3 regions of the Lysinibacillus sp. FSL W7-1291 genome follow, and region 2 is predicted to be linked to each of the others. Evidence: a T-box and tRNA genes for the amino acid it is inferred to sense, from the RefSeq annotation. Region 2 holds a T-box; the other regions hold tRNA genes.
The links. A T-box is a leader RNA that pairs with one kind of tRNA and senses whether it is charged. The one in region 2 lies ahead of argS (arginine--tRNA ligase), so its partner is inferred to be a tRNA-Arg.
Positions count from the first base shown of each region.

Region 1: it encodes a tRNA-Arg, which carries the amino acid that the T-box ahead of argS (arginine--tRNA ligase) is inferred to sense. The anticodon was not compared.
Region 3: it encodes a tRNA-Arg, which carries the amino acid that the T-box ahead of argS (arginine--tRNA ligase) is inferred to sense. The anticodon was not compared.

Region 1 covers NZ_CP151994.1:3,221,228-3,225,911, reverse strand. The annotation lists gene NST76_RS15620 (DUF2071 domain-containing protein) at 1-266, shown strand, start outside; gene NST76_RS15615 (hypothetical protein) at 281-931, opposite strand; gene NST76_RS15610 (glucose 1-dehydrogenase) at 1,024-1,770, opposite strand; tRNA gene NST76_RS15605 (tRNA-Arg) at 1,991-2,064, shown strand; gene NST76_RS15600 (hypothetical protein) at 2,466-3,008, shown strand; gene NST76_RS15595 (hypothetical protein) at 3,208-3,435, shown strand; gene NST76_RS15590 (DinB family protein) at 4,128-4,613, shown strand.
Region 2 covers NZ_CP151994.1:2,227,358-2,232,041, reverse strand. The annotation lists gene NST76_RS10910 (MFS transporter) at 47-1,222, opposite strand; gene argS (arginine--tRNA ligase) at 1,374-3,053, opposite strand; T-box leader at 3,092-3,310, opposite strand; gene NST76_RS10900 (metalloregulator ArsR/SmtB family transcription factor) at 3,424-3,723, shown strand; gene NST76_RS10895 (MFS transporter) at 3,846-4,684, shown strand, end outside.
Region 3 covers NZ_CP151994.1:3,709,531-3,714,214, reverse strand. The annotation lists gene NST76_RS18000 (YvcK family protein) at 1-265, shown strand, start outside; gene whiA (DNA-binding protein WhiA) at 331-1,278, shown strand; gene NST76_RS17990 (HPr family phosphocarrier protein) at 1,392-1,649, shown strand; gene clpP (ATP-dependent Clp endopeptidase proteolytic subunit ClpP) at 2,267-2,857, opposite strand; tRNA gene NST76_RS17980 (tRNA-Arg) at 3,165-3,239, shown strand; gene NST76_RS17975 (basic amino acid ABC transporter substrate-binding protein) at 3,740-4,528, shown strand; gene NST76_RS17970 (amino acid ABC transporter permease) at 4,597-4,684, shown strand, end outside.

The DNA of each region.
Region 1 (4,684 bases), 990 kb from region 2:
TTACTTATACAATAGAAGATCACACGAATACTAATTTTGACCAATGGATTGTAGAACGTTATCATTCATGGGCCAAGTGGAAGGATACCCTTTTTCGAATTGATATCCACCACTCACCATGGGAATTACAGCGGGCAAGCGCAACGATTCACAGTAATACATTAGCTTCTTTTATGAAGGGGAATTTTCAGGGAACGCAGCCTATTGCTCATTTTGCTAAAAACAAAGTAGCGAAAGTTTTTCCACCAGTAGTTGAACGCAAATAAATGGGATTTTTACATTAAAAAAGATAACAAAATTGCATCACAATGGCGCCAGCAATCATATCTGACATGGCTAGAGCTTCTGCTTCAATTTCATCAAAAACGTCTATATCAGCTTGATAATCTTTCTGGATCATCGTCACGGCTTCATTTTTCGTTAAAGCTAAATGCGTATAAAACATTTTTTGGACAGCCTCTCTACTTAAGTAAGGATTAATCGTATGCAAAAATAGCGCAATATCATCTGCATTGCGATACCATTCCTTCTCTTTTGCTTCCGCTATGGTAGCATCTCCTTTAGAAGCAGCTGTCACTAATTGAGCAGCCAGCAGCAGATGTTCTTTAATTAATGCTGTATATCGATCTGCTATAGAGTCGCCGTAAAAGGGACGTAGACAATTTCCTAAATCAGTCGCATTTCGTAACAGACGCTGCTGCACAAAAGGAAGATCAGGTAAATTGAAGACAATGCTAATAATCGTCATTCGCGTCCAATTGACATGCTCTATCCAAAGTAAGCGATTCATCGCCATAAAATCAGCTTCGGCTTTACTGATACAGCGCCGGTAATCATGTGCATGTAAAAAGTGACGAATCAGTGCCATATATTGAGTAGAGGGGGCTTGATACAGCTGGCTTAATGAAAAACCATTTGAATAGGGGGACAAGGCTTCACTCCTTCTTGTTCTTTCTCCTACAGTAGCATACTCTAAGGAAACTCTGGGTATGAAGAACAAGTAAGGAAGAGCAAATGACAAAACTACTCTTCATACATCATTTTCTTTGTCATGCCGCCATCGACCGTAAGATTAATGCCTGTCACAAAATTATTTACGGGGTTTGTTAAATAGAGACAAGCCTGTGCGATATCTTCAGGCACACCAACCCTTCCTGATAAATGCTGTACATGATCGACTGGTCGAAGTGCCTCATAATCGCCTGTTTCAATCCAGCCAGGCGAAATACAATTCACCGTGATTTGATCAGGACCTAAAGACCGCGCTAAAGCATGTGTTAACGCCACAATACCACCTTTTGTAGCCGCGTAGGCTTCTGTATTAGGTTCTGACATCTCAGCCCGTGTAGATGCTAACGAAACAATCGAACCACCTTTCACATTGCGCCTCATCACCTTCGCAGCCTCTCTGGCACAGAAAAAGGCACTCGTTAAATTTGTGTGTAGTAGATGATTCCACTCCTCAAACGTCACATCATAAGGAGAGATATGCTGAAACTGCCCAGCATTATTAATTAAAATATGAATAGTCCCATATTGCTCAACAGCTCGTTGCATTAACTGAACGATATCCTGTTCCTTCGTTACATCTGTTTGAACAAATAAAACAACGTAGCCTTGTGCAAGCATATCCTGTTCTAATTGTTGACCTAAACCGTCATTTAAATCAGCAATTACCACCTTTGCGCCATGCCGTGCATATGCAAGTACAATCCCTTTGCCAATCCCTTGTGCGCCACCTGTAACAACAACGACCGAATCCTTAAACATCTACATACCTCACAATTTTTTATCGCCAATAGTGTAGCAAATATTTTCATATTCGTCTTCTTGAGAGGAGTAAGACATGGTATAATCGAAGCTGTGGCAACATATGATGAACAATATGAGGCAAACCTTGCCTACATAGTAAAATTAATGTTGACATTATGCCATAAAGTACATATAATAAGTATTGTCCTTCCTATGAAATACATAGAAACGACACCATGTCTCAGTAGCTCAGCTGGATAGAGCAACGGCCTTCTAAGCCGTCGGTCGGGGGTTCGAATCCCTCCTGGGACGTCAATAACAAATCAAAGGTTAATTTTTAACCAAATTGAAAAGCGCTTGAAACCTTATGAACAATAGGTTTTGAGCGCTTTTTTTGTTTATATTAATATTTTTAAGAATCGCATAGAATAACATATAAAAAATAAATTAGGTAAACAAAATGTAAACATGGTGAACAAAGAAATTAAAATGGAACAGACGAATTGATAAAAGATCCTACAGTTAAAGATCGTTATACAAAAGAATTTGTTTCGTTTAAAGAAGGACAAAGAGTTAGGGTTGCAATTCAAAAAGGGAGTTCATGGTCAGGGTCATATTCAAAGTATGATTGGATTATAGTATCAATGTTCCCTGTATTTTAAATTTATGTTACAATCTATATTATGGAAATTTTTAAAGAAAGTGACTATGGGATGGGAAATAATAAAATTATACAAAATGTGAAACAAACTATTTCTGGGATTGAAATTGGGTATTTTACCACTGCCAAGAGTTATATTTACGATGAATATTTTAAATATTTTAATGATGAGGATCAAGAAACTAAAAAATATGCATTACTACTTTTTACATGCATGTTAGGTAACTGGTATAATCAATCGACTTTTGTCTTTAAACCTGAAAAGGAACGTTTACAATATAACAATGAAAAAGGAGCAAAATTTTTTAATTTTGAGGACTATATAACTTCATTGTTAGATAACTATCAAAATATTAAACGAGAATTTCCTTATATGTTTGAAATAATTGTTGTTTATTTACTTCTGATAGAGAAAGATAAACATTTGAGTTATGAAGAATGGTTTCCGGAAATTAATCCAGAAATATTTAAAGAACTCAGGGAGGAAATTTTAATTCCCAACAGAAATTTGGTCAATGATTGCCATCCAATAAAATATTTATTTAGAGAAGTTGGAATAAAACCTTTTTTCAAAGGTGATTTTTTTAATGAATAAATACTAAAGCCACATTCAAAAAAGAGTGTGGTTTTTATTTTGTTAACTCATAAAAATAAATAAGTAAGAAAATGAATTTCTTAATACCAGAGAAGTTCGCAAAAAACAGTGTGAATTGATATTATCAAGTTTTATTAAAAGCGTTGATTACTTCCATCCCACTTGTCCCATGATATAGATAGATGGGGGGTGTTGGTTAATGGATTATGAATATACTGTAAAGTTTTACTTTGAAGAAAGTCGTGAAGAAGAATATAAAATCAAGACTAATATTGGACAAGAAACTTTTGCAGAAGAAATTACTAATGGATTCAATGAGAAGTCCTGGTATTCATTTACTGAAACAGAAAATTATAAAACGGTATTAATTAATACTAAAAATGTTTATAAGGTATCAGTAGTGCAAGACACTGTAGAATTTGATTAATCATTATAAGTCACATCCAAAGGTAGTGACCTTTTAATGTTAAAGTTTTAGTTATGCAGCTAATTGGCTGGCATGAGTTCGGTAATTTACTGGCTCAAGCCAGCCAGTTTTTGTTTTAATTCGTTCATTATTGTAGTAATCGATAAACTTCTCTATTTTCTTTTTTAACGCTTCATAGGAGATTCATTCTTCCCCGTCATATATTTCTTGTTTGAGTAAATCAAAGAAGTTCTCCATTGCGGCATTGTCTGCACAAGTTGTTTTACGAGATATGCTTTGGAAAATCTTGTTTTGTTTTAATGTTTGCACCCACGAATTATGTTGATAATGCCACGCTTGATCTGAGTGAATGGTCGTATGGTATTTTACACGTTCATGAATGATTAGGAGCACTAACCCATCACAAAATCGAGTGTCGGGCATTTTGATATGCTAAAGCAATAATCTCACCATTATATAAATCCAGTATTAGGCTTTTTCGTCTATATGTCTGTTACGACTTTTTGAAGGGTATACGGTACTGAAACGACGGTTTAAACGTTCCCAAACAGTGCCTTTATATAATTTATAGCGTGATTTGCGTACGAATTTCTCACATTTGAAGGAATTAAAGAGAAGGAACCCTAACTCTATATGAAGAAGTAGTAACTTGTTGAGATGACTCAATCATTTTTAATTAAGGAGGAACTTTTTTGCAATTACTTTTTAAATATAATTGGATGGTAAGAGAAGACTGGTTTCGTTGGTGTGACGAGTTGAGTGAAGAAGAGCTTTTGCAAAACCGACCTGGTGGAATGGGAAGTATATTACATACACTTTTCCATATAATTGATGTCGAATGGAGTTGGATACGACTTTTACAAGGTAAAACTGATTTTCAGGAGAGTTTTGAGGAATATAATAGCTTGGAAAAGGTTCGTAAATTGGAAGCTGAATTTCATTTAGAAGTAAAAAACTTTGTAAACCAATGGGACGACAGTATGGAAGAGCGTTTACTCCATAATACATTAGCAGATGGAAGGATTGAGACACATATATGGGGTGAAGTCATTCGCCATACGATTGCACATGAAATCCATCATATAGGACAGTTATCAATTTGGGCTAGAGAGATGGGAAGAGAGCCTATCTCTGCAAACCTAATTAGACGGGGTCTCTCTTCATCATTGAAGGGTTAGAGGTAGGGACCAAATAAATATAAATAGATGGAAAGATTTAATAAGTTTTTAATATACCGATTGATAAAAAG
Region 2 (4,684 bases):
TTTTCATTAAAAAAGACATGCGCATTGCTTCACATGTCTTCTTCGATTATTTTTTTCTTAACAGTCTTGTCGATACGATAATGCCCACCATCAACAGTAAAAAGATGATATAAGTCCATGTATGATTGCCTGTGATATCATAGCAAACCCCGATCATAATGGGAATAATTGCACTCAGCATAAAGCCACCTGATAGCACCATGGATGACCAGCTATTAGCCTCCAGATCATTTTTGGCTTCATCCAGCGGTAACAATAAGCCAATCGGAAATAGACCACTTAGAACAATGCCGATTAATAAAACAGCAAGCCATAAATAGACGCCTGACGTAAGCCATAATAGCGTGAAACCAATTAATCCTACAAAGCCTAGTGCCAGTATCCATACCATTCGACTTGACCATTTTTCCATGAGCATCGGCACTGCAATATTGCCGATCATTTGCACAATAGACATAAACGTCAGCATAGCACTTGCTGTCTCTAGTGATAAGCCTTTATCCTGCAACAGCGGTGTAAGCCACGCCATCATCGAAAAAAACAGCGAGGTTTGTAAGCCAAAGTACAGTAAGATCGCCCAAGCACGTCCAGATGTCCAAGGATTACGAGCATGTTCAGTCGTCGTTATCTTTAGAACTTGTTCATTTTGCTGTGATGGTATGGCCCATAACCAAATAACTAGCGCCCCTAATGCAAGTAGAGCCCATATCCCCAGAGCGACGGTCCAGCTATTGCCGAAAATTTGATAAAATGTCACCGTTAAGGCCGCACTTAATGTAGCACCTACGCCAATGCCGAAGGAATAAATGCCAATCACAGTCGTAAAACGCTGTGGAAACTTTTTCTTAATAAAGGCATTTAAAATAGGACCAATCATCGCAATAGCTAAGCCTGCTGCAAAGCTTGTCACAATGAGCAAAGCGTAGCTTTCTTGTAAAAGGCGTAGTCCATTGGCAAGGACGAGAATAGCCACTAAAAATGTTATGGCGGATTTCGTGCCAACCTTTCGCTGAAGCGGTACAGCCAAAGGTGCAAATAAACCCATACAAAAAACGGGGATGGATGTCAGAAAACTCATACTTGTATTGGAGACATGTAAGGATGTCATCAGTACATTATAAAGTGGGCCAATCCCTGTTACTGCAGGTCTCATATTGAGTGCAACAAAAAATATACTGATGACCACTAGTATAAGTGAAAGGGTCCATTGTTTTTTTGCCATTTGTTCAATATCCTCTCTACTGCCACTCAACATTCATTGCTGAAAGAGTTTGTTTATTTATTCCTCTCTCCTTTTACCATGTTTTCGATAGACGGTCAATCTTGGGACAGTTTCTTGAAAATGGCTGTTTTTTATCTTGATTCAGTAGATGTCACATATTTTCAGGTAATTCAATGCCCAATAAGGCGAATGATTCTTTTAAGACAATCGCAACACATGAACAAAGTGCTAGACGTGACGCTTGATATTCATCATCCGCTAATATTTTCTGTTGGGCATAATATTTATTCAATAAACGGGCCAATTGTAAGGCATATTTCGCTATTAGGGACGGGTCAGCCTGATCAAAAGACGTAGCTACCACTTTCGGAAACTGCTCCAGTAATAAAACAATCGGCCAAGCCTGCTCTCCTAATGGCTGGAAGGTCATCACTTCAGCTGGGGCGTTTGCTTTTTCTAAAATGGAGCAAAGACGGGCATACGTATACTGTACATAAGGACCTGTTTCACCTTCAAAATTCATCATTTGCTCGATCGAAAATTCAATATCATTGAGGCGATGGTATTTCAAATCATTAAATATAACTGCGCCAACCCCAACTTGCTGGGCTACTCGCTCCTTGTTAGGAAGATGGGGATTTTTCTCTTCGATATTACGCTTCGCCGTCGCAATGGCCTCTGCTAGCACATCTGCTAATAACACCACTTTGCCTTTACGGGTCGACATTTTTTTGCCATCCTTGAGCATCATCCCAAATGGGACGTGCTGTAGATTTTTGGCCCAAGCATAGCCCATTTTTTCGATGACTTGAAAAAGTTGTTTAAAATGGAGGGATTGCTCATTGCCAACAACGTAGAAAATCTTTTCTGGCTGGTAATGCTGTTGGCGATACAGGGCAGCAGCTAAATCGCGTGTCGCATAAAGCGTGGCTCCATCTGTTTTCGTCATTAAGCATGGGGGCATTTCCTCCATCTCCACAACATACGCCCCATCTGATTCCACTAGGAGCCCTTTTTCTTGTAGTTCTGTCACAACAGGCATCATTTTGTCATTGTAAAAGGCTTCTCCTGTAAAAGCATCAAAGTGAATTCCTAGCAACTCGTATATTGATTGAAATTCTACTAATGATACATCTCGGAACCATTGCCATAATGCCAGTGCCTCTGCATCGCCATCCTCCAATGCTTTAAAGGCGGCACGTGCCTGTTCAATCAGTGCTGGGTCTTGCTCTGCCTCTTCATGAAACTGCACATAAATCTTTAATAGCTCCACAATTGGTGACGCGGTAATGGCTTGCTTATCACCCCAATGTTGATAAGCCACAATAAGCTTACCGAACTGTGTACCCCAGTCCCCTAAATGATTGATGCGAATCGCTTGATAACCATTTTTTTCTGCCATATTGGCTAAAGCATTCCCAATGACTGTTGAACGTAAATGCCCCATCGAGAATGGCTTCGCAATATTAGGAGATGAAAAATCTAGGACGACAGCTCCCATCCCCGTTTGATTAGTTCCATATGATTGTTTTGCTTGCATGATGTTGCTTAGCACTTGTTGCGTCGCTTTTTGTTGATCTAGAAAAATATTGACATAGCCTCCAACAGCTTGCACACGCTGGATATTGTCATTGTTTAATTGACTTGCTATATCCGCTGCAATAGTTTGTGGTGACTTTTTCCATCTTTTTGCTAAGGTAAAACAAGGAAATGCCACGTCCCCTAGCTCCGAGCTTTTTGGTTTTTCTAATAATGACGCAATATCATCTGCTGTTAATTGATGATTTACTACTTCTGCCATACTTTCAGCGATTTGTTTATTCATCTTGATCCTCCTCCTGTCCAAATAAAAAAGCCCCCGTCTCTAAAATTAGAGACGAGAGCATTATAATCCCGTGGTACCACTCTAGTTGCCATTTAATATGACCACTTTCCATTGTTAACGAGGTGACGCCCCGCTATTCTCTACTACTTGTTCGAGAATCTTCTCCAAAGTGCGCTTCATTCATGGTTTCTGCATTAGGCTCACACCACCCCTAACTCGCTTGCCAGTTGTCCATCAATTACTCTCTTCTTCATCGAATTTTTCTATGATTTTGACATATATTACAGGATTTCCTTATTGGCGTCAACCATTTTTAAAATATAATGTCGATACTTAGCAATTGACATATCGAGATAATTCGATATATCATTGCGATATGGAACCAATTGAAATTTTCAAAGCGTTATCAAACGAGACTAGGCTAAACATCTTACAGTGGCTGAAGGAACCTGAGGAACATTTCCCAAAAGTGAGTATCGAAGGAGGCGTATGTGTTGGTGATATTCAGGAGAAAGCTAAAACTTCTCAATCAACCGTTTCTCACTACTTAAATATGATGCAAAAGGCTGGACTTCTCGAATCTTTTCGTCATGGTCAATGGACATATTATAAATTAAAAGAAGAAACGATTCATCAAATTGCCTCGTTTCTTGTATCAGATACCCAAAATGATTAAAATTGGGTTTCTGTTTAAAATGCCATATCGATTATTCACGATAAATAGATACGCTATAGACATTTGCACAATATATCGAAATTTCTCGATATATTGATATAAAGGAGTGATGTTTTTTGATTATGAATAAAGAAAATGCATTTAGCAATAAACATAAAATTTTAGCCTTCACATTAACCTTATTAACGTTTGTCATGGGAACAAGTGAATTTGTTATTGTAGGATTATTAACGGAGGTCTCTACAGATTTAAGTATACCAATTGCCACAGCTGGTTCCTTGATTTCTGGATTTGCTATCGCCTATGCGATTGGTACACCCATCCTAACCGGTTTTGTTAGTAGATTTGCAAAATATCCACTCATGTTAGTATTGATTTCCCTCTTTATACTCGGAAATATTGTAAGTGCCCTCTCTAGTTCCTATGGTATTTTAATAACTTCCAGAGTTGTTACGGCTGTTGTCAGCGGCGTGCTTACAGCATTAGCCATGTCCATAGCGAATGATAGTATGCCAAAAGAAAAAAGATCCTCTATCATTGCTTTCATATTTGCGGGCTTTACCATTGCCAACGTCATGGGTGTACCTCTAGGAACAATGGTTGGACAATGGAGTAATTGGCACATGACATTTTGGTTAACGGCAGCTTTAGGCGGGATTGCCTTTATCATCAGCATGTTTGTGCTACCTCGAAATATCAAAGCAACAAAAAGTTCACTATCAGAGCAATTAAGTTTATTTAAGCAACCTAAAATCATTCTAGCATTCTTCATTCCTGTTTTTACGATTGCTGGAACATACACAATCTATACTTTTATTACGCCCATTTTACAACAAAAACTTGGTATTGAAACGAAATACATAGGTATTGTTCTCTTAATCTATGGCTTCTTTTCAATCTTTAGTAATCTTTTAGCTGGCAAGATTGCTCAGCATAACGGTTTAGGTAAATTGCGCTATAC
Region 3 (4,684 bases), 1.5 Mb from region 2:
CGGCGATTTTATTGATTCTATTTTAGTAAACGACGAAGAACTCCCTAACCCTGTAAAAGAACTATATAAAGAAGAAAGAGCAGAGCCAGTGACATTTGATGTGGCAAAGCTTGAAAGTATGGGCTTAGAGGTTATACAACGTGATATTGCTACAATTCGGTCAGATGGGACTGTTCGACATAATGCTATCAATGTTGCAGAATGGCTGGTAGATTATGCTGATATTTACCAGCAAAAAGTAAGAAGACCCATTATAGAAACATAATGGATTGATTGTATATGGTAAGATGAACATATACATAGAAATCATGATTGAAAGGGGGGCATGATATGTCTTTTGCTTCAGAAACAAAAAAGGAATTAACGCAAATAGAAGCGGACAATCATTGTATGAAAGCAGAAGTTTCTGCCCTAATTCGTATGAATGGTTCATTATCCTTTGCAAATAAACAACTAAGTTTAGACGTGCAAACTGAAAACGCTGCAATTGCTAGAAGACTATATACGATTATGAAAAAATTGTATCCGTACAATGTAGAATTGCTTGTTCGTAAGAAGATGCGACTGAAAAAAAATAACGTGTATATTTGCCGTGTAAGAGAAGGTGCGCGCGAGCTGCTAATTGATTTAGAAATCATCTCAGACGACTTTCAATTTAACCATACAATCTCAAGAAAGCTCATCAAAAAGAGTGGTCAAAAAAGAGCTTATTTAAGAGGAGCATTTTTAGCAGGAGGTTCTGTCAACAATCCAGAAACATCAGCCTACCATTTAGAGATTTATTCTTTGTATAAAGAGCATGGTGAGGCATTGATGGATTTGATGAATGAATTTGAACTTAATGCCAAAACAATTGAACGAAAAAAAGGTTTTGTCACCTATTTAAAGGAAGCAGAGAAAATTTCAGATTTCCTTAATATTGTTGGTGCACATCAGGCCATGATGAAGTTTGAGGATGTGCGCATATTGCGAGATATGCGAAATAGCGTCAACCGTATTGTGAACTGTGAAACAGCCAACTTAAACAAAACTATTGGTGCAGCATTACGACAGGTAGAGAATATTCGATTTATTGAAAATTCAATTGGTCTGGATCAGCTACCAGAAAAGCTACGTGAAATAGCACGTCTACGGGTAGAATATCAGGATGTGACATTAAAAGAGCTTGGTGAAATGGTATCAAGTGGAACGGTTAGTAAATCAGGTGTTAACCATCGATTGAGAAAAATTGATGAGATTGCTGATGCATTAAGACGCGGTGAAAAAATAGGTGGTTAAGTTTTCATACTTTTCAGGTATGAATGTCATGCGTAATCGCTTATTGTTCTTTTGCTAGTAAGTGAGGTAAGATAAAACTAATAGATGAACGGTAGTGAAGGGGAGTTTTGAGTATGATTGAGAGAAGAGTCCAGGTCAAATTAAAATTAGGACTACAAGCTAGACAAGCAGCACTATTTGTGCAGGAAGCAAATCGTTTTAGTGCGGATATCTTTCTGGAAAAAGACGAGAAAAAAGTAAATGCCAAATCCATTATGGGTGTCATGAGCTTAGCAGTCGCTAAAGGCACTGAAGTTACTTTAAGTAGTGACGGCAGCGATGCGGAGCAAGCGGTTACAGCATTGGCTACAATTATCGAAAATGAAGACTAACATTCATTGAACACAAAAGGCATCACAGAGCAAATCTGTGATGCCTTCATAGTGTTGAAAAACAAAACCATCCATAGCGTTTTTGTGAAAGGTGAAAATGGATTTCCATTGCAGGCTACTTGCTTTCCTGTGGGCGAGCGCCGAGCAGCTTCCTCCGCTACCGCTCCGTTTAGAGGCTCGCCTGTCTCGCTATCCCACGGGAGTCAAGTAGCCTTCCACCCCAATTCATAAAAATGTTTCTTTTTAGAAAGGTTTTCAAATAAAGTGAAGGTATTCACTACGCTTTATGGAGAAGTGTTGTCATCCATCACTTCTCCGCATTGAAAATAAGAGCCTATCCTCTTTCTAATAATATAAATAAAGGGCTATTTTGTTCAGGAAAAGACACTTTTGCAGAATGGTTGATGGGAGTGGAGCCAGCGTCACTCCTAGGGGATTAGCGTCCTAGAGGAGCCCCTGGAGCGAATGCAGTGATCAGCGGACACCCCCTGGAAAGGACGCTGGCGGAACGGAAATCAACCCCTCGCCTTTCAAAATGGCTGTTTCTGCCGTTGACATCACCTTTTTTCAACAACACGAAAGGCATCACAGAGCGAGTCTGTGATGCCTTCTCATTTTTATTTATTATCGCTACGGTGCATAATGTGATCGATTAAACCATATTCTTTAGCACGTTCAGCAGTCATGAAATTATCACGATCTGTGTCTCTAGCAATGACTTCAAGTGGTTGGCCTGTGCGTTCAGATAAAATGCCATTTAATTTTTCACGTAAGAATAAAATACGTTTAGCAGCAATTTCAATTTCTGTCGCTTGACCTTGTGCGCCACCTAGTGGTTGGTGAATCATTACTTCTGCATTTGGTAATGCAAAACGTTTACCAGGCTCACCAGCAGCTAGTAAGAAAGCACCCATTGATGCAGCCATACCAATACAAATTGTTTGAACTTGTGGTTTAATGATTTGCATTGTGTCATAAATAGCCATACCAGCCGTAATTGATCCACCTGGTGAATTAATGTAAAGAGAGATATCTTTATCTGGATCTTCCGCTTGTAGGAAAAGAAGTTGTGCAACAATGGAGTTAGCCACATTGTCATCAATAGCGCTTCCTAAAAGAATAATACGGTCTTTAAGTAGACGTGAATAAATGTCATATGCACGTTCACCGCGACTTGTTTGTTCAATAACTGTAGGAATTAAATTCATGTTAAATCCTCCTTAAAAAACTAAATTCGAATACCTTTGCTGAAAATTTCCATTGTTATTTCAGCTGTATCCTTATCATACACATTATAGTCAGGGAAGGTCAAATATTAACCCTGCTAAAGTGAAATAAAAAAAATAAAATGTTTTTGCATTCTATGGTTGAATTATATGTGATAGGCTTGTATAATAATTGAGGTTATAAGTTTAAAGTACAGTACACTATTTTGCAGGTATGCTTCAAAAAATGAGGGTTATCTACATCATGCTTTTCGTAAGCCTAGAGTGAGTACTTTTTTTTTGTGCCTTTGCCCTCGTGGTGTAATGGATAACACGTAAGATTCCGGTTCTTGCACTGGGGGTTCGATTCCCTCCGAGGGCGCCATTTTACTGAATATAGATAGACTTGTTATAGCTCATCTCCTAATAAGTAGTTTAGCAGCCTGCTTAGCGGAGATCGAGAGGGAGATATAGGTGCAATACTGTCCTATTTGGCATTATTCCCCTATTTATTCCTTTCAAACCTTCAAAAAAGCAATAACTCCAAATTATTTTTTAGTGGACATACTGTACGTGAAGACTAGAAATAGTCGAAAAAAAGAATCCTATCTGAGGGGATTCTTTTTTTTTGCCTAAATTTATCGAAATTTGGTGTGGATTGTAGTGTATATATATTAATTTTAGATTAGATTTCTTGTTATTTATACATGTTTCTTCTAATTATATAAGTTTATTATAAATTAATATGAAAAAATATTTAGTTTTATGCGAAAAGTTGTTGTCTAAATACTATAATATTAATATAATTGACCTAATAGTCTAACATTTCCGAATTGCGAAAAATAATACGCATTTCGGAAAATTATTGAAATAGGGGGAAATACAATGAAGAAAACAGGTTGGATGCTACTGATGATGGTTGCAGCATTAACATTAGCACTTGCAGGATGTGGTACAAAGGATGGTGCATCTTCAGGAAGCTCATCTTCAGAAGATGGTAAGAAAATATATAAAGTTGGTACAGAGGCAACTTTCGCACCATTTGAATCTGTTGACGATTCAGGGAAAATTGTGGGGATTGATGTCGATGTTTTAAAAGCTATTGCTGATGAAATGGACTTTGAAGTTGACTGGAATAACATTGGTTGGGAGCCAGTTTTCCAAACAATTAAAAACGGTGAAACAGATATTGGTGCTTCAGGAATCACAATTACTGAAGAGCGTAAAGAATCATTTGATTTTACAGAGCCTTATTATGAGTCTCAATTATTGATTGTTGTAAAAGAAGATTCAAAAATTAAATCTCTAGCTGAACTAAAAGATAAAAAGGTATCAGTACAAATTAATGCTACAGGTCATATGGCGGCGAAAAAGCTACAAGGGGAAGCAAGTACAAATATTATGGCGTTTGAAAGTCAACCAATCGCAATTCAAGAGATGTTAAACGGTAACGTTGATGCAGCTATTGGAGACAATGCGGTAGTTTACGAATACATTAAAGCGCATCCAGATCAAAAACTAAAAGTAATCGAAGATGATGCATTTGAAAAAGAATATTATGGCTTTATGGTTCAAAAAGGAAACAAAGAGCTATTAGATAAATTAAATGAAGGTCTTAAAAAGATTAAAGAAAACGGTAAATTAAAAGAAATTACAGGTTCTGATTTCAAGTAATAAATGAATGATGACGCCCCTAGTATGCTAGCGGCTCATTCACTTTAAAGGGGAAATGGGGTTTTCGGATGGACATCTTTGACTTACGCTGGGACATTGTCTGGAACTACCGAGATATGTTTATACGGGGTATTGGCGTAACAATTATTTTGACAC